DNA from 3 places in the Streptomyces sp. NPDC057743 genome. Region 1 is predicted to be linked to each of the others. Evidence: predicted binding sites of a transcription regulator. Region 1 holds the regulator's gene; each other region holds the start of a gene.
The links. The regulator HrcA, encoded in region 1, represses chaperone genes, less so after heat shock. The targets are predictions, from matches to a motif close to TTNGCACTCNGNNNNNCNGAGTGCNAA.
Positions count from the first base shown of each region.

Region 1 (9,457 bases):
GACGACCGGGCGTTCCGGCGCGCCCTGCGGACCTCCGAACTCCTCGCCCCGGTGCCGCGCCGCCCCGCCCCGCCCGAGGACCGCCCGGCACCCGGCCGCGGGGGCGTCGACAGCGGCGCGCTCTCCTTCCTCGCGGAGGCGTCCGACCTGCTCTCCGGGCAGCTCGACGCCGACCAAGTCGCCTCGCTGGCCGCCCAGTTGATCGTCCCACGGCTCGCCGACTGGTGCGCGGTGTGGCTGCACGACGGCGACGGCGGCGCCCCCGGCCGCGGCCTCACCGAGGACGGCGAGGCGCCGCGGCTCGCCCGCGTCTGGCACATGTACGAGTGCCGGATCGACGCGCTGCGCACCGCGCTGGAGAAGGAGCCGCCGGGCCTGGAGACCGACGCCACCGCCGGCAACCGGCCGGTGCCGGTGCCCTGGCCGGACGAGCCGGTCGGCGACGGGGAGTTCGGCGGCGCGGCACTGGCCTGCCCGCTGGTCACCGGCGGCCGGCGGCTGGGCACCGTACTGCTCGGGCGGGCCGGGCTGCGGCGGTTCCCCGGCGAGGTGGCGGCGCTGATCGAGGACCTGTGCCGGCGGGCCGCCCGCGCGGTCGCCACCGCCCGCGCCTACAGCCGCCAGGAACGCATCAGCCGGGTCCTCCAGCGCCGGCTGCTGCCGCAGGGCCGGGCCCGGGTCCCCGGAGTGGCGTCGGCGGTCGTCTACGAGCCGCGCGAGGGCGCCTGGGCCGGCGGGGACTTCTGGGACCTCTTCGACGCCGGCGACGGCCGCTGGTGCTTCGCCCTCGGCGACGTCTGCGGCAGCGGCCCGGAGGCGGCCGCGGTCACCGGACTCGCCCGCCCCGTACTGCGGCTGCTGGCCCGCGACGGCTTCGGCGTCTCCGAGGTCCTCGACCGGCTCAACAAGACCATGGCCAGGGAAGCCTCGGACTCCGTCGCGGCCGTCGCGGCGGCGGTGGCGGCGGCCGGCGCGGGCGCGGAGTCCCCCGTGGAGATCCGCGAGGAGGGCGAACAGGCCCGCTTCCTCTCGCTCCTCTACGGCGAGATCGTCCCGTACGGGGGCGGCGCCGGCGGCGCCCGCTGCACCCTGGCCAGCGCCGGCCATCCGCTCCCGTTGGTGCTGGGCACCGACGGCGCGGTCCGGGTCGTCGCGGCGCCGCAGATGCTGCTGGGCGTCGTCGAGGAGGCGGTCTACGTCAGCGAGTCCTTTGATCTGCGCCCCGGGGAGACGCTGCTGTGCGTCACCGACGGGGTGACCGAGCGGCGCTGCGGCCGGCGGCTCTTCGACGACGAGGACGGTCTGGCCGGCGCGCTCGCCGCGACCGCGGGACGCAGCGCCGAGGCCATCGCCGAACACATCCGCCGCACCGTCCATGCCTTCGGACCGACCCCGCCCGACGACGACCTGGCCCTGATGGTCCTCCAGGCGGCGGGTGGGGGTGGGCGCCCCTAGGGGGCGGCCCTAAGGGATGGGCCCCCTAGGGGGCGGGCGGCCGTGGGGCGGGCGGCCCGGAGGGGACGGTCGAACGGGTCCCGTAGGGGACGCGAGGGCCCCCTGTGGGGCCACAACCGGGCGGGTGGGGGAGGTATTCCGGGCCCCGAACCGGAACCCTTCGGCATGACGGACAATGGACCCCATGCCTTCCGCACTGCCAGATGGTGAGCCGATGCCCGAGGACGGGGCGCTGCCCCGCCATGCGCTGACCGGCGCCGCCGAGCGCCCCCTCGGCTTCTATCTGCACGTGCCGTACTGCGCCACCCGCTGCGGCTACTGCGACTTCAACACCTACACCGCGAGCGAACTGCGCGGCCGCGGCGGCGCCCTGGCCTCCCGCGACAACTACGCCGACACCCTCGTCGAGGAGGTCCGGCTGGCCCGCAAGGTACTGGGCGACGACCCCCGTCCCGTACAGACGGTCTTCGTCGGCGGCGGCACCCCGACCCTGCTGCCCGCCGCCGACCTCGGCCGGATGCTGGCCGCGCTGCGCGACGAGTTCGGCCTGGCGCCCGACGCCGAGATCACCACCGAGGCCAATCCGGAGTCCGTCGATCCGCGCTACCTCGCCGAGCTGCGCGCCGGCGGCTTCAACCGCGTCTCCTTCGGCATGCAGAGCGCCCGCCAGCACGTCCTGAAGATCCTCGACCGCACGCACACCCCGGGCCGCCCCGAAGCCTGCGTCGCCGAGGCCCGCGCGGCCGGCTTCGCGCACGTCAACCTCGACCTGATCTACGGCACCCCAGGGGAGTCCGACGACGACTGGCGCGCCTCCCTGGACGCCGCCACCGCCGCCGGCCCCGACCACATCTCCGCCTACGCCCTGATCGTCGAGGAGGGCACCCAACTCGCCCGCCGGATCCGCCGCGGCGAGGTCCCGATGACCGACGACGACGTGCACGCCGACCGCTACCTGATCGCCGAGGAGCGCCTGACCGCCGCCGGCTTCTCCTGGTACGAGGTCTCCAACTGGGCCACCACCGAGGCCGCCCGCTGCCGCCACAACGAGCTGTACTGGACCGGCGCCGACTGGTGGGGCGCCGGGCCCGGCGCGCACAGCCACGTCGGCGGCGTCCGCTGGTGGAACGTCAAGCACCCCGCCGCCTACGCCCAGGCCCTCGCCGAGGGCCGCTCACCGGGCGCCGGCCGCGAGGTGCTGGCCGACGAGGACCGCCGCGTCGAGCGGATCCTCCTGGAGCTCCGGCTCGCCGCCGGCTGCCCGCTGGATCTCCTCGCCCCCGCGGGCGCCCGCGCCGCCGCCCGCGCGCTGGCCGACGGCCTCCTGGCGCCCGGCCCGTACGAGGCCGGGCGGGCGGTGCTGACGCTCCGCGGCCGACTCCTGGCGGACGCGGTCGTCCGCGACCTGGTGGACTGACGCCCCGGGCGCCCCGGGCGCTCGCGCACTCCTTGCCGCGTCGCCGTGTCCCCCAACACCCCCAAGGCGCCGGGGACTTCACCACACCACGCTCGGGGCGTCGGCGCCCCGATGATCAGTGCGTCAACGGGCGGGACGACCGGCCCGATGCCGAGTCGATCTCGTCGTGGGCCTTGGTCAGCAGCTGCATCGCCAGGTCGTTGAGGGCCCTGGCCCCGGCGACCTCCTCGCCGACCCGGGGCTGGTTCCCGTCGGCGGGGTGGCGGCTGGCATAACCATGGGACCGCACCTCGGTCCCGTCCGGCAGCCGTACCAGCGCGGCGGCCCGGGTGCGGTGGATGTCCTCCTCGAATTCCATCTCGACATGCCATCCGACAGCGGTCTTCAACATGGCGGTCACCTCCGGAATCGCTGTTACCAGAGTGCGCTCACCACCGCGCCCGTGCACGACGGTGCAACGGGCGGTGCCCTGTACCCCGTAGGCCCGTCGGCCACCGCCCACCGCCGTCACCGGAGCCCCGCCGCTCAGAGAGCCTTCCGCCCCGTCACGCGCCCTCCGGCGCCGTCACGAAGTCGATCAGCTCCTCCACCCGACCCAGCAGCGCCGGCTCCAGGTCCTTGTACGACCGCACCCGGGACAGGATCCGCTGCCAGGCCGCGCCGGTGTTCTCCGGCCAGCCCAGCGCCCGGCACACCCCGGTCTTCCAGTCCTGGCCCCGGGGGACCTGCGGCCAGCCGGCGATGCCCACCGAGGACGGCTTCACCGCCTGCCACACGTCGATGTACGGGTGGCCGACGACCAGCACGTTCCCGTCCGTCACCGACGCCGCGATCCGGGACTCCTTGGAGCCGGGGACGAGGTGGTCCACCAGGACGCCGAGGCGGGCGTCCGGGCCGGGGGAGAACGCCTCCACGATGGCCGGAAGGTCGTCGATGCCCTCCAGGTACTCCACGACGACGCCCTCGATCCGTAGGTCGTCGCCCCAGACGCGCTCCACCAACTCGGCGTCGTGCCGGCCCTCCACGTAGATGCGGCCGGCGCGGGCGACCCGGGCGCGGGCCCCGGGGACCGCGAGCGAACCGGAGGCGGTGCGCGCCGGCCCGCTCGCCGCCGGGCGGGCCGGCGGCCGGACGAGGGTGACGGTCTTGCCCTCCAGGAGGAAGCCGCGCGGCGCCATCGGGAACACCCGCTGCTTGCCGAAGCGGTCCTCCAGGGTCACCGTCGTGCCCTCGGCGGTCTTCTCGCACCGGATGACCGCGCCGCAGTAGCCCGTGGCCACCTCCTCCACGACCAGCCCGGGATCGGCCGGCACCTCGGGCACCGGCTTCGGCTTCTTCCAGGGGGGAGTGAGGTCGGGGCTGTAGTGCCTGCTGTGCATGGGGTTGGTTCCCTACGGGTCGGGGGTCGGACAGTCGGTGGGTTGGGTGGCGAGCGGTGCCACGGGCGCTGGGGTGGGCGAGCGTCGGGAGGGGGGCGGGGCAACGGCCTTCGGGTCAGGGCGAGTTGGCGGTGCCGAAGCGGGCCGCCAGGGCGTCCCGTTGCGCGCGGACGAAGGCCGCGTCCACCACCGCGCCGTGCCCCGGCACGTACCGGGCGTGCTCGCCGCCCAGGGCCAGCAGCCGGTCGAGCGCGGCGGGCCACCGCCGGGGCAGCGCGTCCGGGCCCGCCTGGGGTTCGCCGGACTCCTCCACCAGATCGCCGCAGAAGACGACGTCCCGTTCGCCGGGCCGGCCGGGTACCAGGACGGCCAGGTCGTGGGCGGTGTGACCGGGGCCGACGTCGACCAGCAGCACCTCCCGCCCCCCGAGGTCGAGGGTCGTTCGGCCGTCCACCTGGTGGCGCGGGACGACCAGGTGGTCCGCGGCCTCGGCGGCGGCCTTCGGGTCCACGCCGTGCCGGACCGCGTCCTGCCGCAGCGCCTCCCCGCCGCCCCGGAGCAGCCCGGCCACCCCGGCCGCGCCGTACACCTCGACGCCGGCGAAGGCCGCGGTGCCCAGTACGTGGTCGAAGTGCGGGTGGGTGAGCGCGACATGCGTCACATCGCGGCCCAGCACCCCGCGGATCGTGCGGCGCAGCTCTGCCCCGGCGGCGAGGGTCGCACCGGTGTCGACGAGCAACACCCCGTCGGCGCCGGCGATCACGCCGACCGTCTCGTCCCAGCCGGGCATCCGGCGCCGGACGACCCCGGCGCCGAGCCGCTCCCAGCCGGCCTCTTCCCAAGTGGTGCGCATGGCAGGACGCTAGCGCCCCCGCGATAGCGTTGCCCTGCACCCGGTGGAAACCCGGCGGAATGCCGGCGGGCACGAGTATCTCGTGGGGCGCGCCGCGGTGCGCCCCCGGCGCGGGCCCGGGGCGCCAACAAGGCGTCGTATAAGGGATTTCCAGGGGATCGCTCGGGGAACTCTCCGGGACGGCCCGGGGTCGGACCAGACGGTGGTGGGTAAGCCCTCAGTGCGCCCGCCCTTGCTGTATCCGCTCCGCCCGGCCGTACACTGGCTGCGGGTCTGGCACTCGGACCAGGTGAGTGCCAGTAAGAGACGACCGGCGGGACGGCCGACTGGAGGTGGCGAAATGCTCAGTGAACGCAGGCTTGAGGTGCTGCGCGCCATCGTCCAGGACTACGTCGGGACCGAGGAGCCGGTCGGCTCCAAGGCCCTCACCGAGCGCCACAAGCTGGGCGTCTCCCCGGCCACCGTCCGCAACGACATGGCGGCCCTGGAGGACGAGGGCTTCATCGCCCAGCCACACACCAGCGCCGGCCGGATCCCGACCGACAAGGGCTACCGCCTCTTCGTCGACAAGATGGCCGGCATCAAGCCGCTGTCCGTCCCCGAGCGGCGGGCGATCCAGAATTTCCTGGACGGCGCCGTCGACCTCGACGACGTGGTCGGCCGCACCGTGCGGCTGTTGGCGCAGCTCACCCGACAGGTCGCGGTGGTGCAGTACCCGTCCCTGACGCGGTCCACCGTCCGGCACGTCGAGCTGCTGGCGCTGGCCCCGGCCCGGCTGATGCTGGTGCTGATCACCGACACCGGCCGCGTCGAGCAGCGGCTCATCGACTGCCAGACGCCGTTCGGCGAGACGTCCCTGGCGGACCTGCGCGCCCGGCTCAACAGCCGGATCGTCGGCCGCCGTTTCACCGACGTCCCGCAGCTGGTGCAGGATCTCCCGGAATCCTTCGAACAGGACGACCGGGCCACGGTTTCGACAGTACTGTCGGTGTTGCTGGAGACTTTGGTGGAGGAGACCGAAGAGCGGTTGATGATCGGCGGCACCGCCAATCTGACGCGCTTCGGGCATGATTTCCCCCTGACCATCCGGCCGGTGCTGGAAGCCCTTGAGGAGCACGTGGTGTTGCTCAAGCTGCTCGGGGAGGCAGGCGACTCGGGCATGACCGTACGCATCGGGCATGAGAATGCTCACGAGGGTCTGACGTCCACCTCGGTCGTCACCGTCGGATACGGTTTGGGCGACGAGGCCGTCGCGAAAATGGGCGTGGTCGGACCGACCCGCATGGACTACCCCGGAACGATGGGAGCGGTACGCGCAGTGGCACGTTACGTCGGACAGATCCTCGCGGAGTCGTAAGTGGCCACGGATTACTACTCGGTCCTCGGCATCAGCCGTGACGCCTCGCAGGACCAGATCAAGAAGGCTTTCCGGCGGCTGGCGCGAGAGCTCCACCCGGATGTGAACCCGGATCCCAAGACCCAGGAGCGGTTCAAGGAGATCAACGCCGCCTACGAGGTCCTGTCGGACCCGCAGAAGAAGCAGGTCTACGACCTCGGCGGCGACCCCCTCTCGCAGGCCGGCGGCGCCGGCGGTGCGGGCGGCTTCGGCGCCGGCTTCGGCAACTTCTCCGACATCATGGACGCGTTCTTCGGCACGGCCTCGCAGCGTGGCCCGCGCTCGCGGACCCGCCGCGGCCAGGACGCGATGATCCGCCTCGACATCGAGCTGAGCGAGGCCGCGTTCGGCACCACCAAGGACATCCAGGTCGACACCGCCGTCGTCTGCACCACGTGCAGCGGCGAGGGCGCGGCGCCGGGCACCTCGGCGCAGACCTGCGACATGTGCCGCGGCCGCGGCGAGGTCTCGCAGGTCACCCGGTCCTTCCTGGGCCAGGTCATGACGTCCCGGCCCTGCCCCCAGTGCCAGGGCTTCGGCACGGTCGTCCCGACCCCGTGCCCGGAGTGCGCGGGCGACGGCCGGATCCGCTCCCGCCGCACCCTCACGGTCAAGATCCCGGCCGGTGTCGACAACGGCACCCGGATCCAGTTGGCCGGCGAGGGCGAGGTCGGCCCCGGCGGCGGCCCCGCCGGCGACCTCTACGTCGAGATCCACGAGCTGCCGCACCCGGTGTTCCAGCGCCGCGGCGACGATCTGCACTGCACGGTCACCATCCCGATGACCGCGGCGGCGCTGGGCACCAAGTGCCCGTTGGAGACGCTCGACGGCATGGAGGAGGTCGACGTCCGGCCCGGCACCCAGTCCGGCCAGTCGATCCCGCTGCACGGCCGCGGCGTGACCCACCTGCGCGGCAACGGCCGTGGTGATCTGATCGTCCACGTCGAGGTGCAGACCCCGAGCAAGCTGGAGCCCGAGCAGGAGGAACTGCTGCGCCGGCTGGCCAAGCTGCGCGGCGAGGAGCGCCCGCAGGGGCAGTTCCAGCCCGGGCAGCAGGGGCTGTTCTCGCGGTTGAAGGATGCGTTCAACGGGCGGTAGACGCACCAAACGGGGCGGCGGTCAGCGGGTTTCCCGCGGCCGTCGCCCCGGTTCTGGGCGGGGCCCGGGGCGTGACACGATGTGGGCATGCCCACCGCGCTCACCGATCTCTGCCGCCACCCCATCGTGCAGGCCCCGATGGCGGGTGGTGGCTCCGGACCCGCGTTGGCCGCCGCCGTCTGCGAGGCCGGCGGCCTCGGCTTCCTGGCGGCCGGCTACAAGACCGCCGACGGCATGTACCAGGAGATCAAGCAGCTGCGCGGGCTGACCGGCCGGCCCTTCGGCGTCAACCTCTTCATGCCGCAACCCCCGTTGGCCGACGCCTCCGCCGTCGAGGTCTACCGCGAGCAACTCGCCGGCGAGGCCACCTGGTACGAGACCGAGCTCGGCGATGCGGACGGCTCCGCCGACGACGGCTACGAGGCCAAGCTGGCGATCCTGAGGGACGACCCGGTGCCGGTGGTCTCCTTCACCTTCGGCTGCCCCTCGCGGGCGGTCCTCGACGCGTTCGCCAAGGTCGGTACGTACACCATCGTCACCGTCACCACGGCTGCCGAGGCGCAGGCCGCGCAGTGGTCGGGCGCCGACGCGGTGTGCGTGCAGGGCGTGGAGGCGGGCGGCCACCAGGGCACCCACCGGGACGACCCGCACGCCGACGGCACCGGCGCCGGGCTGGGGTTGCTGGCGCTGCTGGCACAGGTGCGGGAGACCGTGCAGATCCCGGTGATCGCCGCCGGCGGGCTGATGCGCGGCGCCCAGATCGCCGCGGTGCTGGCCGCCGGCGCCACGATGGCGCAGCTCGGCACCGCCTTCCTGATCACCCCCGAGTCCGGCGCCCACCCGCTGCACAAGCAGGCGCTGATCAACCCCCTGTTCACGCATACCGAGTTGACCCGGGCGTTCTCCGGGCGCCCGGCCCGCGGACTGGTGAACCGTTTCCTTCGCGAGCACGGCCCGTACGCCCCGGCCGCCTACCCGGCCGTGCACTACCTCACCTCCCCGGTCCGCAAGGCCGCCGCCAAGGCGGGCGACGCCCAGGGGATGAACCTCTGGGCGGGGCAGGGCCATCGGCTGGCGCGGGAGCTACCCGCCGGGCAGTTGGTGGAGGTCCTGGTGGCCGAACTCGACGCCGCCCGCGCCGCGTTGGCCAACGGCCGCCCGGCCGGCGCCGGTTACGGCACGGGTGGCTCCGCCGGTTTTGGCGCGGAGGGCTCCGCCGGTTTCGGCACGAGTGGAGGTGCGGCATGACGGCGCCCGTTTTCCTCGTCGAGGTCGATGCGCTCGCCGGTGTACGGGCCGGCGGCACGCTCACCCTGGACGGCCCCGAGGGCCGGCACGCGGTGTCGGTGCGGCGGCTCCGGGTCGGCGAGGAGATCGTCCTGACGGACGGCGCCGGCACCGGCGCCGAGGGCACCGTCGCCGCCGTCGAGGGCAAGGACCGGCTCACCGTCGCCGTCACCGCGCTGCGTACCGAGGAGCCGCCGGCGCCCACCCTCACCGTCGTGCAGGCGCTGCCCAAGGGCGACCGCGGTGAGTTGGCCGTGGAGACCATGACGGAGACCGGGGTGGACGCCATCGTGCCGTGGCCCGCGGCCCGTTGCGTCACCCAGTGGAAGGGCGAACGGGCCGCCAAGTCGCTCGCCAAGTGGCGGGCCAGCGCGCGAGAGGCCGGCAAGCAGTCCCGCCGGCTGACGTTCCCGCAGGTCGCCGACCCGCTGTCGACCAAGAAGGTCGCCGAGCTGCTCGCCGACGCCGACTTCGCCGCCGTGCTCCACGAGGAGGGCAGCAGCCCGCTCGCCACCGCCGAACTCCCCACGGCGGGCTCGATCGTGCTCGTCGTCGGCCCCGAAGGCGGCGTC
Region 1 covers NZ_JBHVJX010000024.1:102,900-112,356, forward strand. Annotated here, with positions in the region: gene ACFVFQ_RS26180 (SpoIIE family protein phosphatase) at 1-1,455, shown strand, start outside; gene hemW (radical SAM family heme chaperone HemW) at 1,640-2,872, shown strand; gene ACFVFQ_RS26190 (DUF1876 domain-containing protein) at 2,988-3,263, opposite strand; gene ACFVFQ_RS26195 (DUF3097 domain-containing protein) at 3,418-4,251, opposite strand; gene ACFVFQ_RS26200 (MBL fold metallo-hydrolase) at 4,367-5,104, opposite strand; gene hrcA (heat-inducible transcriptional repressor HrcA) at 5,445-6,461, shown strand; gene dnaJ (molecular chaperone DnaJ) at 6,462-7,598, shown strand; gene ACFVFQ_RS26215 (nitronate monooxygenase) at 7,686-8,846, shown strand; gene ACFVFQ_RS26220 (16S rRNA (uracil(1498)-N(3))-methyltransferase) at 8,843-9,457, shown strand, end outside.

Region 2 (9,457 bases), on a different contig from region 1:
CGGCCTCCTCATCGGCTACGCCGTCGGCTTCATCGCCACCTACTTCTTCGGCCTCAGCAAGCAACAGCGCACCGACCTCAACACCCACGACAACCTCGACGGCATCGATGACCTCAGCATCCTCGACAGCCCCAACGCCCCCACCAACGAACCGGCCACACCCCCGGGGCCCGACACCACCACCCACGACGCCCTGCGGCCCCCCACCCCCGACCCTCGAACCACGGCGCTCAAAGGCACCGGATAACCGTCCAACCCCTCACCCACCGCACTCCGCCCCGCCCCCCTCACCCCAAACCGACGCCCTCACAGAACCAGAACCAGCCCCCGCAGAGCCAGCCCCTCAGCACCACCCCCCACGGCCCAGCGCCCTGCTGCCCCGGCACCGCGCCCCGGCGCAGCCGACCCAACCTCCCTCAACCGCACCCCTCCGGACGGTCCCAACTCCTACGACCCGGCCCCTCTCACCCCGCCCCCTCCGGACCAGACGCCTCCACCCCGGCTCCCGCCGGACCGACTCCCTCCCCACCAGGTCCACGCCCACGTCCAACCGGTCCGCGCTCGCCTCCTCCAGGAAGTTCACCCTCCGACTTGAGAGGCACACCCTCGCCCCCAAGCGGAGCGCTCCCCTCGCCATGGGGCCCGGGCCCACTCCCCCGCCCGCGATGTCCCCCTTCAGTTCCCGCGCCAATTCCCCCTTCTCCTCCAGGGAGTTCACCCTCGCGCCCAAGGCAACCGTCTTCCCGCCCAGGAAGCGCACCGTCGCCTCCAAGAGGACCGCCCTCCCACACGGAAAGCACACCCTCCCCACCACGGGGGCGGCTCTCCGGCCCGGGAAGCGCGCCGTCCCCCTCACTGAGTTCGTCCACCCGCCCCAGAGGTTCGCTCCGGCAGGCGCGCCTGAGCCCTTCGACGTACCGCTCCCAGCGGCCGTCCCAGTGGCCGGCCCAGCGCCGCCGCCGGCGCGCCGAGCGCCCCAACTCCGTGGCCAGCAGGGCGAACCACACGCCCACCAGCACCAGGTGGACGCGCTGCGGTACGCCGTGCCAACCGGGGTGCCCCAGGAGCGGGCCGACGGTGAGGATCGCGGCGGGCATCGCCACGGCCAGGACGCGCGGGCCCCAGCGACGGACCGACGGCATCGGCGGCCGCTGCACCGCGGCCGCACGGCTCAGGCACGCCATCGAGGCGAAGAGGAAGAAGTGGGCGAAGGCGCTCGTGGCGGTGTGCCAGGGGTGGACGGGCTCGCAGCCGGGCTCCAGCGAGGGGGCGCAGGCCATCGGGAGCAGCACGTCGGCCAGCGAGGAGAGCCCGAGGCCGACCAGTGCGAGCCAGCCCGCGCGGGCCCAACGGCCGTGCCCGGCGGGCGTGCTGCGGGCGAGCAGGGCGCCCACGATGACGAGGAGTGCGCAACCGCTCTCCAGGGCGCCGAAGAGCACCCGGAACCGCTGGTCGGCGGCGTAGAGCTCGCTGACGTAGGAGTGGCGGGGGTCGAGGCCGGTGGGGAGTCGGAATTCCAGCAGCCACCAGTTGTAGAGCAGGGCGGCGGCGCCGAAGAGCACGGCCGCCGTCGCCTCCCGGCCGGCGTAGTGGGTGGTGGGCGCGACCACGGGCTCGTAGGCGGTGCGGTCGCCGGTCCGCGTGGGGTTCGGGACGTTCGGCACGTGCGGGTCCTGTTCCGGGTGGGGTCGGGGGCCTGGGGCCTGTCCGATGGGTCATGGCCGGGACCGCCCCTGACCCATCGGACGGGCCCTAGTGCGAAGGGTCTCCCCGGCATGGCCCTCCACGTAGGAGCGCCGGGTGGAGGCGCGCCGAGCCGCCACCCGTCAGGCCGAACCGATCCCCTGAACGCGGTATCCGGCCATGCCCGTCCTCGCGTTTGACGCGCCGTCAGTGCGTGGGAGGGGCGCCCGCCGTAGGCCCTCGCCGCATGTCCCGCGCCCCGTAAGACGAGGACCCCGGATACAACGCCGCCGGGGCGGCACCCCCTTGGGAAGGAGGTGCCGCCCCGGCGAACGGAACGGACGAGATCAACCAGGGGTTGATCAGAAGTCCATGTCACCGCCCGGCATGCCGCCCGGCGCGCCGGCAGCGGCGGCCTTCTCCGGCTTGTCGGCGATGACGGCCTCGGTGGTGAGGAAGAGCGCCGCGATGGAGGCGGCGTTCTGCAGCGCGGAGCGCGTCACCTTGGCCGGGTCGATGATGCCCTCGGCGATCATGTCGACGTAGTCGCCGGTCGCGGCGTTCAGGCCGTGACCCGGGGTCAGGTTGCGCACCTTCTCCACGATGACGCCACCCTCAAGGCCGGCGTTCACGGAGATCTGCTTGAGCGGGGCCTCCAGGGCCAGCTTCACGGCGGCGGCACCGGTGGCCTCGTCGCCGTCCAGCTCCAGCTTCTCGAAGACCGAGGAAGCCTGCAGCAGGGCCACGCCACCACCGGCGACGATGCCCTCCTCGACGGCCGCCTTCGCGTTGCGAACGGCGTCCTCGATGCGGTGCTTGCGCTCCTTGAGCTCGACCTCGGTCGCGGCGCCGGCCTTGATGACGGCCACGCCGCCGGCCAGCTTCGCGAGGCGCTCCTGGAGCTTCTCGCGGTCGTAGTCCGAGTCGCTGTTCTCGATCTCGGCGCGGATCTGGTTGACCCGGCCCTGGACCTGCTCGCTGTCGCCGGCACCGTCGACGATGGTGGTCTCGTCCTTGGTGATGACGACCTTGCGGGCGCGGCCGAGCAGGTCGAGACCGGCGTTCTCCAGCTTGAGGCCGACCTCCTCGGAGATGACGGTGCCACCGGTGAGGATGGCGATGTCGCCGAGCATGGCCTTGCGGCGGTCACCGAAGCCGGGCGCCTTGACGGCGACGGACTTGAAGGTGCCGCGGATCTTGTTGACGACCAGGGTCGACAGGGCCTCGCCCTCGACGTCCTCGGCGATGATCAGCAGCGGCTTGCCGGACTGCATGACCTTCTCCAGGAGAGGCAGCAGGTCCTTCACGTTGCCGATCTTGGAGTTGACGATGAGGATGTACGGGTCCTCAAGCGCCGCCTCCATGCGCTCCATGTCGGTCGCGAAGTACGCCGAGATGTAGCCCTTGTCGAAGCGCATACCCTCGGTGAGCTCCAGCTCCAGACCGAAGGTCTGGGACTCCTCGACGGTGATGACGCCTTCCTTGCCGACCTTGTCCATGGCCTCGGCGATCAGCTCGCCGATCTGCGGGTCGGCGGCGGAGATGGACGCGGTGGAGGCGATCTGCTCCTTGGTCTCGATCTCCTTGGCCTGGTCGAGCAGCGCACCGGAGACGGCCTCGACGGCCTTCTCGATGCCGCGCTTCAGGGCCATCGGGTTGGCACCGGCAGCGACGTTGCGCAGGCCCTCGCGGACCAGCGCCTGGGCCAGGACGGTCGCGGTCGTCGTGCCGTCACCGGCGACGTCGTCCGTCTTCTTCGCGACCTCCTTGACCAGCTCAGCGCCGATCTTCTCGTACGGGTCCTCCAGCTCGATCTCCTTGGCGATGGACACACCATCGTTGGTGATCGTGGGGGCGCCCCACTTCTTCTCAAGGACGACGTTGCGGCCCTTGGGGCCGAGGGTGACCTTGACGGCGTCGGCGAGCTGGTTCATACCGCGCTCAAGGCCGCGCCGCGCCTCCTCGTCGAACGCGATGATCTTGGCCATGTGAAGTGGTCCCTCCGGACTGATGGGGGTACCCCCGACTCGAACCAAGCCGAGCTTGGGGGAGGAAGCTCCTGGACCGTGCTGGCGCCCGCGACGGACGGCCTACATGCCGCGCGGTTCCTTGCCCCACCCGGCGTGCGGGCCTCACCGACCCGGTCCTCATTCAGCACTCTCACGAGGAGAGTGCTAACGCAATGATTAGCACTCGCACCCATCGAGTGCAAGCGGCATCGGAGATGTCTCCCCCGGGGATCACGGTCGGGCGACGGGTGGACGCGGGCGCCTGACCGGCGGCCACCCGGCTCGCGGCACCACCCTTGCCACCCCTGCCTCCGTGCGCGCGCCCCGCGCGCCCGCGTAGCACGGCGGTACGGGCCCGAACTCCGGGCCCGGGAACAGCAGAAGGCCCGCAACCCCGTACGCGGGGATGCGGGCCTTCTTTCCAACGATGCAGTCGGCCGCCGCCTCAGGCGGTGACCCGGACCATGTCCGCCTGTGGCCCCTTCTGGCCCTGCGAGATCTCGAACTCGACCCGCTGACCCTCCTCAAGGGTGCGGTACCCGTCCATCTGGATCGCGCTGTAGTGGACGAAAACATCCGCACCACCGTCGACCGCGATGAAGCCGTACCCCTTCTCCGCGTTGAACCACTTGACGGTGCCCTGAGCCATGCCTAACTCCCCTATTACTGGCCCTTGCACAGGACCGCACTCCGCGGACCCGGGTCAGACCTCACCCCTGGGAATGGTCCGTGGGGTGTGCGCCGGAACGCGTCGACCGCCGCTGAATGTATCTGGACCGATGCCCAGCGCAACAGGTCAATCGGACGAGAATTCTGGAGTCAGAGAAACGGCCGTATGCGCTCAAATGCCGTTATTCCAGAGCAAGTCGGGCCGGGAATAAGGCACACAGCCGACAAATCGCGCACACAACTTGCGCACAACTCACCGCGATCTCATATGCGTTCGGCATGCACGCGGAGATAAACGGAGGGGGATCGCCCCAATGGTATCCCCTTTCACCACACGGAATTGCCCCGTCCGTTTGGCACGGACGGGGCAATTTCCGGACACCACCCGGACAGAGTTGGCGCAAATCCGATCTGCGCGCTCCGCGCGGGGCGGTCGAGGGGCCTCAGCAGCCGCCCGCCCGTCGCCCGACCACCACCCCGGCAGGACGGGGCTGCGCCCCGGAACCTCCAGCCACCGCCGGAATGATCGAGACGCCCGCGCCTTCCGGGGTCGGGGTCGCAAGGCCCTGCTCGAAGCGGACGTCGTCGTCGTTGACGTAGACGTTCACGAAGCGGCGGAGCTTGCCGGCGTCGTCGAGCACCCGGGCCGCGATGCCGGTGTGGTTCTTCTCCAGGTCGGCGATCACCTCGGAGAGGGTCGCGCCCTCGGCCGGGACCTCGGCCTTGCCGCCGGTGTAGGTGCGCAGGATGGTGGGGATGCGGACGGTGACGCTCATGTTGCTGCCTCCAGGGCTGCGGGAAGAGGGGGAGCGGGAGGGGCGGGGCCGGCTCAGTCCGCCAGGCCGGCCGCGCGGAACGCGTCCAGGTCCGGGCGGATGGTGGCGGTGGGCCCGGAGGCGACGGCGTCGAGGGTCTTCAGCCCGTCGCCGGTGTTCAGCACCACCGTGGTCAACGACGGGTCCAACACACCGTTCTCGATCAGCTTCTTGGTCACGCCGACGGTCACCCCGCCCGCGGTCTCCGCGAAGATCCCCTCCGTACGGGCCAGCAGCTTGATGGCCTCCACGATCTGGGGGTCGGTGACGTCCTCGACGGCGCCGCCGGTGCGGCGCGCGATGTCCAGCACGTACGGGCCGTCGGCCGGGTTGCCGATCGCCAGCGACTTGGCGATGGTGTTCGGCTTCTGCGGCCGGACGACCTCGTGCCCGGCCTTGAAGGCCACCGACACCGGCGAGCAGCCCTCGGCCTGCGCGCCGAAGATCTTGTACGGCTTGTCCTCGACCAGGCCGAGGGCGATCAGCTCCTTCAACCCCTTGTCGATCTTGGTGAGCTGGGAGCCGGACGCGATCGGGATGACCAACTGGTCCGGCAGTTGCCAGCCCAACTGCTCGCAGATCTCGTACGCCAGGGTCTTGGAGCCCTCGCCGTAGTACGGGCGGAGGTTGACGTTGACGAAGCCCCAACCCTCGCCCAGCGGGTCGCCGATGAGCTCGGAGCAGAAGCGGTTGACGTCGTCGTAGTTGCCCTCGATGGCGACCAGGTCACCGCCGTAGACCGCGGCCATCACGACCTTGCCGGGCTCCAGGTCGTGCGGGATGAAGACGCAGGACTTCAGGCCCGCGCGGCGCGCCGCGGCGCCGACCGCGCCGGCCAGGTTGCCGGTCGAGGAGCAGGAGAGGGTGGTGAAGCCGAAGGCGCGGGCGGCCTCGACGGCGATCGCGACGACCCGGTCCTTGAAGGAGTGGGTCGGGTTGCCGGAGTCGTCCTTGACGTACAGGCCGCCGGTGACGCCCAGTTCGGCGGCGAGCCGGTCGGCCTTGACGAGCTTGGTGAAGCCGGGGTTGAGGTTGGGCTTGTCGGCCACGTCGGCGGGGACGGGCAGCAGGGGGGCGTAACGCCAGATGTTGGCGGGGCCGGACTCGATCCGCTTCCGCAGGCCCTCGGGGTCACCGGTCGGCAGGTCGTAGGCGATCTCCAGCGGGCCGAAACACTCCTGGCACGCGAAGATCGGGCCGAGCTGGAAGCGCTGTGCGCACTCGCGGCAGGAGAGCGCGACGGCGGGGCCGAGGGCAACAGCGGGGGTGGGTTCGGTTGCTTGCACAGCCATGGAGGCGAGGCCCTTTCTCCTCATCTTCCTCACGGCGCATTTCGCCGCGAGACGGATTTGGCACCTTCCCTAGCCGGGAGCCTCGCGCGCGCACTGTGCTGTCTTGCGGCGGAGACCGGCTGGAGGGTTGCCGGGGCTTCAACGGGCCGTATCCCTCTGCCCCTCTGGATGAGCGCTATGGCGCTGGGCGGAGCCCAGGCATTTGTTGCGCGGCGACCCCGACATGCGGGGCGCGTCCGCGTTGTTCAAGACTGTAACCGAAGGCACTGACCGTTGAGATAGTCGTCCGGTCCGCGAGATGGATCACATAACGGGCTCCCGTTCGGGGCCCACCGAGGAGAGTCGTAGACGTGCTGGAAGAAGTGGAGCGCTGGCTGGCCGAACGCTCCTGGTCCGCCGCGGACCGCCCGCTTGCGCGGCTGCTGGAGGCCAAGCACCAGACGGGCCAGACGGTCAGCGTGGTGCTGCCCGCGCTCGACGAGGAGGCGACGGTCGGCGCCATCGTCACCGCGATCCGCGCCGATCTGATGACCGGGGAGGTGCCGCTGGTCGACGAGCTGGTGGTGCTGGACTCGGGCTCCACCGACCGCACCGCCGAGGTCGCCGCGGAAGCCGGCGCCCGGGTCGTCCACCGGGACAGCGTGCTGCCCCGTATGCCCGCGCTGCCCGGCAAGGGTGAGGTGCTCTGGCGCTCGTTGATGGTGACCGGCGGCGACATCGTCTGCTTCGTCGACGCCGACCTGCGGGAGTTCTCCGCCACCTTCGTCTCGGGGATCGTCGGGCCGCTGCTGACCGACCCGGACGTCCAGTTCGTCAAGGCCATGTACGACCGGCCGTTGGAGACCGGGCAGGGCCCGGCGCCCGGCCAGGGCGGGCGGGTCACCGAGCTGGTCGCCCGGCCGCTGCTCAACCTCCACTGGCCCCAACTGGCCGGCTTCGTGCAGCCGCTGGGCGGGGAGTACGCGGCCCGGCGCTCGCTGCTGGAGCAGCTGCCGTTCCCGGTCGGCTACGGCGTGGAGCTGGGCCTGCTGGTGGACGCCCTGCACACCGTCGGGCTGGACGCCCTGGCCCAGGTGGACGTCGGGGTCCGCAAGCACCGCCACCAGGGCGGCCAGGCGCTCGGCCGGATGGCCGCCGCCATCTACCGCACCGCCCAACTCCGGCTGGCCCGCGGCCACTTGATCCGCCCCCGGCTGACCCAGTTCGACCGTGGGGAGCACGGCTTCGTGCCGCGGACGACCGCGGTGGACACCGAGGAGCGGCCGCCGATGGCCGAGATACCCGAATACGCGGAGCGGCGGGCCGCCTGAGAGGCGGCCCGTACGTTTGCGCGGTTCCCCGGCGGGTTAATGTCGCGACATGGTCTCCGAGACGGTCTCCGAGCGCAGTCCGGTCCAGCCAGGTGCTTCAGTCCTCGTCGCGTCCAACCGCGGGCCGGTGTCGTACGCCCTGGGAGCGGGCGGCGAACTGACCGCCAAGCGGGGCGGCGGGGGGCTGGTCTCCGGGCTCTCGGCCATTGGTCCTGAGACGGACGCGGTGTGGGTCTGTGCCGCGCTCGGGGACGGTGACCGGGAGGCGGTGCGGCGGACCGGCGGGCTGCTGGACGTCGCGGACACCGGCGGGCAGCGCGTGCGGATGCTCGACATCCCGGCCCAGGTGCACGCCGCGGCCTACAACGACGTCGCCAACTCCGTGCTGTGGTTCGTCCACCACATGCTGTACCAGACGTCGCTGGAGCCGGCGTTCGACGGGGACTTCCGCGACCAGTGGGCGGCGTACGAGGCGTACAACGCGGCGTTCGCCGACGCGCTCGCGGAGGGCGCGGGCCCCGGGGCCGCGGTGCTGGTGCAGGACTACCACCTGGCGCTGGTGCCGGGGATGCTGCGCCAGGCACGGCCGGACGTGCGGATCGCGCACTTCTCGCACACCCCGTGGGCGCCGCCGGAGTACTTCGCGATACTGCCCGACGACGTCCAACGGAAGCTGACGCTCGGCATCTTGGGCGCCGACCGCGCCAACTTCCTGACCGAGCGCTGGGCGCGGGCGTTCACCGCCTGCTGCGAGCGGGCGCTGGAGCCGGACTGCACCGCGCACTGGCCGCGGCACGAGACGCCGAGCGTGGTCGCGGTGCCGTCGGAAGGAGAGGCGCGCCGGACCCGGATCGGGGTCCACGGGCTGGGCGCGGACGCGGAGTTCCTGCGGGAGCGGTCGCGGCGGCCGGACGTCGAGGAGCGGATGGCGGCGCTGCGGGCGCAGATCGGCGGGGTCGACCGGAAGACGATCGTCCGGGTGGATCGGACGGAGCTGTCCAAGAACATCGTGCGCGGGCTGCTGGCCTACCGGCGGCTGCTGGCCGACCGGCCGGAGTGGCGGGAGCGGGTGGTGCACCTCGCGTTCGCCTACCCCTCGCGGCAGGACCTGGCCGTCTACCGCGACTACACCGCGCGGGTCGGCGCGCTCGCCGAGGAGATCAACGCGGAATACGGGACGGCCACCTGGCAGCCGGTGGTGCTGCACGTCAAGGACGACTTCGCACGGTCGCTGGCGGCGTACCGGCTGGCGGACGTGGCGCTGGTCAACCCGATCCGGGACGGGATGAACCTGGTCGCCAAGGAGGTGCCGGTGGTCTCCGACGCGGGGTGCGCCCTGGTCCTCTCCCGGGAGGCCGGCGCCTGGGAGGAGCTGGGCGCGGACGCGCTCACGGTCAATCCGTACGACGTGGCGCAGACCGCGCGGGCGCTGCACGCGGGGCTGACGATGCCGGCCGAGGAGCGGACCGCGCGCTGCGCCCGGCTGGCCGCCGCGGCGACGGCGCTGCCGCCCGCGCAGTGGTTCCTGGAGCAGCTGCGGGCGCTGGGCGAGTGACCGCGGGACGCCCGGGAAGGGTGCCCCGCCGGTAGATCGTCAGCGGGCGGGGCTAGCGTGGTGGGCCGTGACAGTTTCCCCCCTTGCGGCGGCCGCGACCACGACGCTCGTCCCGGCCGCGGAC
Region 2 covers NZ_JBHVJX010000008.1:112,172-121,628, forward strand. Annotated here, with positions in the region: gene ACFVFQ_RS11560 (PTS transporter subunit EIIC) at 1-247, shown strand, start outside; gene ACFVFQ_RS11565 (DUF998 domain-containing protein) at 465-1,664, opposite strand; gene groL (chaperonin GroEL) at 2,046-3,671, opposite strand; gene ACFVFQ_RS11575 (cold-shock protein) at 4,138-4,341, opposite strand; gene ACFVFQ_RS11580 (MoaD/ThiS family protein) at 4,805-5,137, opposite strand; gene thrC (threonine synthase) at 5,191-6,468, opposite strand; SAM riboswitch class I at 6,486-6,643, opposite strand; gene ACFVFQ_RS11590 (glucosyl-3-phosphoglycerate synthase) at 6,819-7,778, shown strand; gene ACFVFQ_RS11595 (trehalose-6-phosphate synthase) at 7,828-9,333, shown strand.
Region 2: a site for HrcA is predicted at 3,835-3,861, ahead of groL (chaperonin GroEL). Genes of this name have one in related genera too.

Region 3 (9,457 bases), on a different contig from region 1:
CCGCGACCAGGTGGGCGCGGATGACCGCGCCGTCCGGCTCGTAGAGCCAGTCGCCGACGGTCCCAACAGGGGGGCGACGCGAAGCGTCTCCGGCTGGGGTGGTGGTCGGGCGACGGGTGGGCGGGTCGGGCAGGCCGGCGCCGACCAGGGAGTCCCCGGCGGGCAGCAGGGTGGCGCGGCGGGCGCCGCCGCGGCCGGTGCCGAACCACAGGACGGCCTCCTTCACGTCCCCCGCGTCGGAGATCCACTCCGTCTCGGCATCCTCAGGCAGCGCCTCGTGCGGCACCCCGGGCGCGATCTTCAACGCCGCGAACGGCGCCGTGCGGGCCGCCCCGATCGCCCAGGACAGCGGCGGCGAGTACGCCTCGGGGTCGAAGACCCGGCCCCCGCGGGCCTTGGTGCGCCGCGCCGGGTCCACGAACACCGCGTCGTACCCGGCGGTGTCGACCTCGGTGACGTCCGCGCACCGCACCTCGATCCGGTCCGCCAGGCCCAGCGCCTCGGCGTTGGCCCGGGCCGCCGCGCAGGCCAGCGGGTCGCGGTCCACGGCCAACACCCGGACCCCGGCCCGGGCCAGCGCCAGCGCGTCGCCGCCGATCCCGCAGCACAGGTCCGCCAGGGTCCGCACGCCCAGCGCGGCGAGCCGGGCGGCGCGGTGGGCGGCCACCGGGGCGCGGGTGGACTGCTCGACCCCGCCCGGCGTGAAGTACATCCGCGCGGCGTCCGCGCCGAACTTCGCGGCCGCCCGCTGCCGCAGCCGGGCCTGCCCGAGCGCGGCCGAGACCAGCTCGGCGGGGTGGTCGCGGCGGAGCCGGGTGGCGGTGGTCAGCTCGTCCGCCGGGTCGTAGTCCCGCAGGGCGGCCAGGAGTTGCTGGCCCTCGGGGGCGAGCAGCGCGGAGAAGGTGTCGAGGTCGGTCATCGGCACCATTGTGGGCCACGCGCGAGTGCCGGCCCGCGGATGGTCCGCGGGCCGGCACTCGTGTGTGGCCGTGGCGTCGTCAGGCGCCGGATTCGTTCCCGGTGATCCGCGGCACCCGTTGGGTGGCGTCCGCGTCCGGTCGCTCCGGGGCCGGGCGGACCGGCTCCCGGCGCCGTTGGGCGCTGTCGCTGACCCGTAGCAGCACCGCCACCATCACCCAGTTCGCGACCAGTGACGAACCGCCCTTGGCGAGGAACGGCAGGGCCTTACCGGTCAGCGGGATCAGCCCGGTGACGCCGCCGGTGACGACGAAGACCTGGAGCAGCAGCGCACCGGCGAGGCCGACGGCCAGCAGCTTGCCGAACGGGTCGCGGGCGGTCAGGCCCACCCGCAGGCCGCGCTGGGCCAGCAGGCCGTAGAGCAGCAGCACGGCCATCACCCCGGCCAGGCCCAGCTCCTCGCCGACGGTGGTGAGGATGAAGTCGCTGTTGCCGGCGAAGCCGATCAGCTCGGGGTGGCCCTGGCCCAGCCCGGTGCCGCCGATGCCGCCGCTGCCGAAGCTGAACAGCGCCTGGGCGGCCTGGTCGGAGATCAGCCCCGGCGGCCGCTTGTTCTCCGGCAGGAAGATGTCCATCGGGTGCAGCCAGGCCATCACGCGGCCCTTGACGTGCGGTTCGGTCGAGCCGACGACGGCGGCGCCGACCACGGCCATCAGCAGACCGCAGACCACCCAACTGGTGCGCTCGGTGGCCATGTAGAGCATGATCACGAAGACGCCGAAGAAGATCAGCGAGGTGCCCAGGTCGCGCTCGAAGACCAGCACCAGCAGGCTGATCACCCAGATCGTGAAGATCGGCCCGAGCTGCCGGCCCGGCGGCAGCTGCATGCCCATCACCCGGCGCCCGGACAGCGCCAACGCATCGCGATTGACGGTCAGATACCCCGCGAAGAACACCACGATCATGATCTTCACGAACTCGCCGGGCTGCATCGACAGCGGCCCGAGCATGATCCAGCGCTTGGCGCCGAACTGGTCCGCGCCGAAGAACGCCGGCGCCATCAACAGCACCAGCGCGACGGCCATCGTCAGATAGATGTAGCGCTGCAGAAGCCGGTGGTCGCGCAGCACCATCAGGATCACGATGCAGACCGCGACCCCGATGACCGTCCACACCAGCTGCCCGGTCGCCGCCTGCGCGATCTTCAGCCGGGGCTTTTCCGCGTAGGTGATGTCCAGCCGGTGCAGCAGCACCAGCCCGATCCCGGTCAGCATCGTCGCCAACGGCAGGATCAGGGGGTCGGCGCGCGGCGCGAACCGGCGGACGACCAGGTGCGGCACCAGCGCGATGAAGAACATGCTCACCGCGAAGCCGGCCAGCCCGCCGGGAATCTGCCCCTTCATGGACAACTCGGTGTAGGCGTAGCCGAAGACGGTGATGAGCACCACAAAGCCCAGCAGCCAGGCCTCGGTCCGCCGACGGTTCGGGGCCTGGGCCAGCGCGGCGAACGTCATGGTGCGTTCGGCGTCGCTCTCCGGTCCCCCGGAATCCCGGGGAGCGCTGGTCAGTCCACGCACGGTTCCTCCGCCATCGATGGGTCAGGGCCGCAGGGCGGCCGGGTCACGGCCCGGTGTCAGCGGTCCCGGGGACAAGACGGGGCAGCCGCGGGCCTGGTTGCGGCCGAGCGGGTAGGTGTGTCCGACTCCACGCCCGGCCGACCGGCAGCAGACACGGTACGCGTCTCCGCCGCGCTGGCACTCCGCTTGACCGAGTGCTAACGGCGTCATAGTCTCAGCGTTGGCACTCCCCGACGGAGAGTGCCAACACAGCGACGGGCAGGTCCGGCACCCGCGACGACGGATCCACCTGGTCGCCACCTCAGACAGTTAACCCCGTGAGATCTCCGAAGGGGGAGGTCGGATCGTGACGACCGCCAGCTCCAAGGTTGCCATCAAGCCGCTTGAGGACCGCATCGTGGTCCAGCCGCTCGACGCCGAGCAGACCACGGCCTCGGGCCTGGTCATTCCGGACACCGCGAAGGAGAAGCCCCAGGAGGGCGTCGTCCTGGCGATTGGTCCGGGTCGCTTCGAGGACGGCAAGCGCGTCGAGCTCGACGTCCAGGTCGGCGACGTCGTGCTCTACAGCAAGTACGGCGGCACCGAGGTGAAGTACAGCGGCGAGGAGTACCTCGTCCTCTCGGCGCGCGACGTGCTCGCGATCGTCGAGAAGTAAGTCACCCGGAATTGCCCTGATCTGCGCCCCTGGTTCCCGCGTTCTCACCGACCGGGGCAGGGGCGCAGTTCGTTTTCGCGAGAGCGGTCACGGCGGCGAGGCCGACGATCGCAACGAGAGGACTTGAAGCACCCATGGCGAAGATCCTGAAGTTCGACGAGGACGCCCGTCGCGCCCTTGAGCGCGGCGTCAACAAGCTGGCCGACACGGTCAAGGTCACCATCGGTCCCAAGGGCCGCAACGTCGTGATCGACAAGAAGTTCGGCGCCCCGACCATCACCAACGACGGCGTCACCATCGCCCGCGAGGTCGAGGTCGAGGACGCGTACGAGAACCTCGGCGCCCAGCTCGTCAAGGAGGTGGCGACCAAGACCAACGACATCGCGGGTGACGGCACCACCACCGCCACCGTCCTGGCCCAGGCGCTGGTCCGCGAGGGTCTGCGCAACGTCGCCGCGGGTGCCTCTCCGGCCGCCCTGAAGAAGGGCATCGACGCCGCCGTCAAGGCCGTCTCCGACGACCTGCTGGCGACCGCCCGCCCGATCGACGACAAGTCCGACATCGCCGCCGTGGCCGCGCTGTCCGCCCAGGACGCCCAGGTCGGCGAGCTCATCGCCGAGGCGATGGACAAGGTCGGCAAGGACGGCGTGATCACCGTCGAGGAGTCCAACACCTTCGGTCTGGAGCTGGACTTCACCGAGGGCATGGCCTTCGACAAGGGCTACCTCTCGCCCTACATGGTCAGCGACCAGGAGCGCATGGAGGCCGTCCTCGACGACCCCTACATCCTGATCCACCAGGGCAAGATCTCCTCCATCCAGGACCTGCTGCCGCTGCTGGAGAAGGTCATCCAGGCCGGCGCCTCCAAGCCGCTGCTGATCATCGCCGAGGACGTCGAGGGCGAGGCCCTCTCCACCCTCGTCGTCAACAAGATCCGCGGCACCTTCAACGCGGTGGCCGTCAAGGCCCCCGGCTTCGGTGACCGCCGCAAGGCGATGCTCGGCGACATGGCCACCCTCACCGGTGCCACCGTCGTGGCCGAAGAGGTCGGCCTCAAGCTCGACCAGGTCGGCCTGGAGGTGCTCGGCACCGCCCGCCGCGTGACCGTCACCAAGGACGACACCACCATCGTCGACGGCGGCGGCAACAGCGACGACGTCCAGGGTCGCGTCGCCCAGATCAAGGCCGAGATCGAGGCCACCGACTCCGACTGGGACCGCGAGAAGCTCCAGGAGCGCCTCGCCAAGCTGGCCGGCGGCGTCTGCGTGATCCGCGTCGGCGCGGCCACCGAGGTCGAGCTCAAGGAGAAGAAGCACCGCCTGGAGGACGCCATCTCCGCGACCCGCGCCGCGGTCGAGGAGGGCATCGTCTCCGGTGGTGGCTCCGCCCTCGTCCACGCCGTCAAGGTCCTGGACGGCAACCTCGGCAAGGAGGGCGACGAGGCCACCGGTGTCGCCGTGGTCCGCCGCGCCGCCGTCGAGCCGCTGCGCTGGATCGCCGAGAACGCCGGCCTTGAGGGCTACGTGATCACCGCCAAGGTGGCCGAGCTCGACAAGGGCAACGGCTTCAACGCCGCCACCGGCGAGTACGGCGACCTGGTCAAGGCCGGCGTCATCGACCCGGTCAAGGTCACCCGCTCCGCCCTGGAGAACGCCGCCTCCATCGCCTCCCTGCTGCTCACGACCGAGACCCTGGTCGTCGAGAAGAAGGAAGAGGAAGAGGCCCCGGCCGCCGGCCACGGTCACGGCCACGCGCACTGACACCCCGCGCACACCCGCCGGCCGCGCCCGCGCCGGCACCACGAGGCCCGGCCCCCACTCACCGGGGGCCGGGCCTCGGCCATTGGCGGGTGAGCCGGCGCGGGCAACGGTGCGCCCTGCGAGGCCCGTTACGGATCCCGCGACTCGTAGCGCCCCGTAACGACCCGTCAGGCGGAACGGTCCAGCTCCTCCCGCCGCACCGGGGTCGCGAACGGCAGCCCCTTCCCGTACCGCTCCAGCTCGTCCAGGGCGTGGTCGGCCATCCGGTGCAGCTCGGTGCCGAGCGAACCGGCGATGTGCGGGGTGAGCAGCACGTTCGGCAACGCGTACAACGGCGAGTCGGCGGGCGGCAGTTCGGGCTCGGTGACGTCCAGCACCGCGGCGAGCCGTCCGCTGGAGACCTCCGCCACCAGGGCCGCCTCGTCGATCAGCGAGCCGCGCGAGGTATTGACCAGCGTCGCCCCGTCGGGCATCAGGGCCAACTCGCGCGCGCCGATCAGGTGCCGGGTCGCGGGCACCTCCGGGGCGTGCACGCTCACCACGTCACTCCCCGCGCACAACTCCGCCAACGAGACGCGCCGCACGCCCAACCGCCCCGCCTCCGCGTCGTCCACATACGGGTCGAACAACACCACCCGCAGCGCGAACGGGCGCAGCAACTCGATGACCCGGCGGCCTATGCGGGAGGCGCCGACGATGCCGACGGTGCGGCCGTGGTTGCCGGCACCGTCCAGCTCGCGCAGCCAGTCGTGGGGCCGGCCGTGCAGGGCGCGATAGCGGTGGGCGGCGTGCAGCACGCGCTTGTTCGCGAACAGGATGGCGGCGAGGGCGTACTCGGCCACCGGCAACGCGTTGACCGCCGCCGCCGAACTGACCGCGATGCCCCGCTCCCAACAGGCCGCCGTCACAAGCTGCTTGACGGAACCGGCCGCGTGCACGACCGCCCGCAGCCGGGGCGCCGCGGCGAGCACCTCCGCGGTGAGCGGCGGGGCGCCCCAGCAGGTCAGCAACACCTCGGCCTCGGCGAGGGCGGCGGCCACCTCGGGCCCCGGAGCGGCCAACTCGTGCGCGACGAGCCGGCCGTCCGTCCGGGCCAGCCCCTCAAGTCGGGCCCGCTGCGCCTCCCCGAGCAGCCTCTCCGCGATCCCCGGCCCCATGGCCAACAGCACGTCCACACGCATCTCGCGACCCCTCTCTCGCCTCTCGCCCCACCAACCCCGCGACGCCCGCCGCCTGCCTCGCGCCGCCTGTGCCGCGCCTGCTCCCTTGCCCTGCCCACCCCGCCGTCTCGCATGCGGCGGGGGCGGACACGGCGTGGCGCGGGCGCGGCCGGCAACGACCACGTGGCCGGGTCCGGCGGCTGGGGCACACCACGCCGGCCGCGAGCGTGGGAAGCCCGTCGGCCCCGCTACCGTTCCGGTATGACGACTGCACTGATCACAGGAGCAACAGCCGGCATCGGCGCCGCATTCGCCCGCCGTCTCGCGAGCGACGGGCACAGCGTGGTGCTGGTGGCCCGCGACGAGAAGCGGCTGCGGGAACAGGCCACCGAACTGCACGACCGGCACGGCATCGAGGCGGAGGTGCTGAGCGCCGACCTCGCGACCGAGGACGGCATCGCCGCCGTCGAGGCCCGTTTGGCGAACCCCAAGCACCCGGTGGACCTGCTGGTCAACAACGCGGGGTTCGGCAACAAGGGCGAGTACCTCGAAGTCCCGATGGCCGACGAGTTGACGATGCTGAAGGTGCACTGCGAGGCGGTGCTGCGGCTGACCACCGCGGCCGTGCGCGGGATGCGCGAGCGCCGCCGCGGCGCCGTGGTCAACGTGGCCTCGGTCGCGGCGTTCGTCCCGCGCGGCACGTACGGCGCGAGCAAGGCGTGGGTCGTGCAGTTCACCCAGGGCGCGGCCCGCGACCTGGCCGGCAGCGGAGTGCGCCTGATGGCGCTGTGCCCGGGCTTCGTGCGGACCGAGTTCCACCAACGGGCCGGCATGGGGACGGACAACATCCCGGGCTGGCTGTGGCTCGACGCGGACCGGCTCGTGGACGCGGCGATGAAGGACCTGGCGCGCGGCAAGTCGCTGTCCATCCCGGACCCGCGCTACAAGGCCCTGATGGGTGCGGTGAAGCTGGCCCCGCGCGGCGTCCTCGGCGGCCTCACCTCCCGTACGGGGCGGAAGTACGGCCCGAAGTAGGGGAGTTGCAGCCCGGGGGAGGGCGCTCCTCAGCGGCGGCCCGCCAGGTGGCGTGCCGCCCCCAGGTGTCGCCGCGTCAGTTCGCGGCCAGCGCCGTGTACTTGGTCGCCGAGGCCCGGGCCTCCTGGTGGAGGGGCGTGCCCGCTTCCAGGAGGCGGGGGAGGAGGTCGCGTTGCGTGGTGAGGGCGCGGAACATCAGCGCGATGGTGATGTCGTGGTCGGGACGGTGCTCGACGCGTACGGGGTCGCCGGCGCGGATCTCGCCGGCCTCCAGGACGCGCAGGTACGCGCCGGGCACGGCGGCCTGGGTGAACCGCTTGATCCAGCCACGCTCGTCCAGCCAGCCCTGGAACGTCCGGCAGGGGATGCGCGGTGAGGTGATCTCCAGGAGCACCTCGGGGCCGACCCGCCAGCGTTCGCCGATCCGGGCGCCGGTGATGTCGATGCCGGTGGTGGTGAGGTTCTCGCCGAACGCCCCGTTGGCCAGTTCGCGGCCCAGCTCGCGCTGCCAGTCGTCGAGGTCCTCGCGGGCGTAGGCGTAGACGGCCTGGTCGTCGCCGCCGTGGTGGCGGCGGTCGACCACCGCATCGCCCGCGAGGCCGCTGCCGCCGACGCCCTTGGGGCCGGGGGCCGCCACCGCGACGGGCCCGTCTACGGGGCGCTTGTCGATGCCCGTTCCGCCCTCGGCGTTGGTGTGCGCGGACGGGGTGGCCCGCCCGGTGTTCACGGTCAGCAGCTTCGCGTTCATGGCCGCACGCTAAGACATCGAGGTAAAGCCGGCATTCCGTTTTTCGCGGAGTGTCCAAGGCGCACTTATGCTTGAAGGGTGATCGAAGCTCGTCATCTGCGGGTGCTGCGCGCCGTCGCCCAGACCGGTTCCTTCTCCGCCGCCGCGCGGGAGCTGGGCTGCACCCAGCCCGCGGTCAGCCAGCAGATGAAGGCCCTGGAGCAGTCCGCCGGGACGCCGCTGCTGGTGCGGACCGGCCGGGAGATGCGGCTGACGCAGGCCGGCCGGGCGCTGGTGCGGCACGCGGCCGGCATCCTGGCGGGGCTGACCGCGGCCGAGGAGGAGGTCGCGGCCATCGCGGGGCTGCGGGCGGGGCGGGTGCGGCTGGTGTCGTTCCCGTCGGGCAGTTCGACGCTGGTGCCGACGGCGTTGGCCAGGATGCGGGCCGCGCACCCGGGGGTCCGGGTGTCATTGGACGAGGCCGAACCGCCGCGCTCGATCGAGCTGTTGCGCAACGGGGACTGCGAGATCGCGCTGGCCTTCCGGTATCCGGAGGTGCGCGGCGCGGACCCGTCCGCCTGCGCGGAGTGGGAGGACCTGGTGGTCCGGCCGGTCCTGTCGGACCGCTTGGTCGGGCTGGTGCCGGACGGCCACCGGCTGGCGCGGGCCGGTGCCGCCCGCTTCGCGGACCTGGCCGACGAGCCGTGGATCGCCGGCTGCCCGCGCTGCCGCACGCATCTGGTCGAGGTCTGCGAGCGGGCCGGTTTCACGCCGCGGATCGACTTCGCCACCGATGACTATCCGGCGGTGATCGGGCTGGTCGGCGCGGGTCTCGGGGTCGCGGCGCTGCCCGAGCTGACGCTGGAGTCGGTGCGCCCCAAGGGGGCGACGGCGGTACGGATGGAGCCGGCCGTGCACCGCGAGATCGTCGCGCTGACGCTGCCGGATCTGGCGCATGTGCCGGCGGTCGGGGCGATGCTGGACCAGCTGGCCCAGGCACCGGGGCGCTGACGGCCGCGGGCCCCGGAGGGGCGGGGTCCCGCGGTGCGTGGTCGTGAGCTACGCAGGAACGTTTCTTCGCTGACTGTTACGGGGCGACGGTCAGGCGCCGGGCATGCTCGCGTGGCCGGGCAACGAGCTCGCCGGGACCATCCGGTGGCGGGCCCGCCCCATGAGCTCCTCGCGCTCGTCCTCGGTGAGGCCGCCCCAGACGCCGTAGGGCTCACGGACGGCCAGCGCATGCGCCGCGCACTGGGCCCGCACGGGGCAGCGCATGCAGACCTCCTTCGCCGACGCCTCCCGCGCGCTGCGGGCCGCCCCTCGCTCGCCCTCGGGGTGGAAGAAGAGCGAGCTGTCCACGCCACGGCAGGCGGCCAGCAGCTGCCAGTCCCAGAGGTCTGCGTTCGGGCCCGGGAGGCGGGAGAAATCTGCCATTGCTTGTCCCCTCGAAAGCGATGCGTATCGGGCTCGGTGCTCACGACGGTACATCTACTGTCTAAGTAGATGTAAATATGACTCATTGCGAATCTAGTCGCAGTCAGCGTGAAAATGGAAGAAACAGAGCCAAATAGGGCATAGGGTGCACGCGCGGATGCCGGCAGCTCAGTGAGTCGTCTGCGTATCCG
Region 3 covers NZ_JBHVJX010000006.1:202,448-211,904, forward strand. Annotated here, with positions in the region: gene ACFVFQ_RS09340 (methyltransferase domain-containing protein) at 1-919, opposite strand, end outside; gene ACFVFQ_RS09345 (FtsW/RodA/SpoVE family cell cycle protein) at 999-2,432, opposite strand; gene groES (co-chaperone GroES) at 2,842-3,150, shown strand; gene groL (chaperonin GroEL) at 3,285-4,910, shown strand; gene ACFVFQ_RS09360 (hydroxyacid dehydrogenase) at 5,078-6,091, opposite strand; gene ACFVFQ_RS09365 (SDR family NAD(P)-dependent oxidoreductase) at 6,332-7,105, shown strand; gene ACFVFQ_RS09370 (MOSC domain-containing protein) at 7,182-7,853, opposite strand; gene ACFVFQ_RS09375 (LysR family transcriptional regulator) at 7,932-8,843, shown strand; gene ACFVFQ_RS09380 (WhiB family transcriptional regulator) at 8,934-9,266, opposite strand.
Region 3: a site for HrcA is predicted at 2,670-2,696, ahead of groES (co-chaperone GroES). Genes of this name have one in related genera too.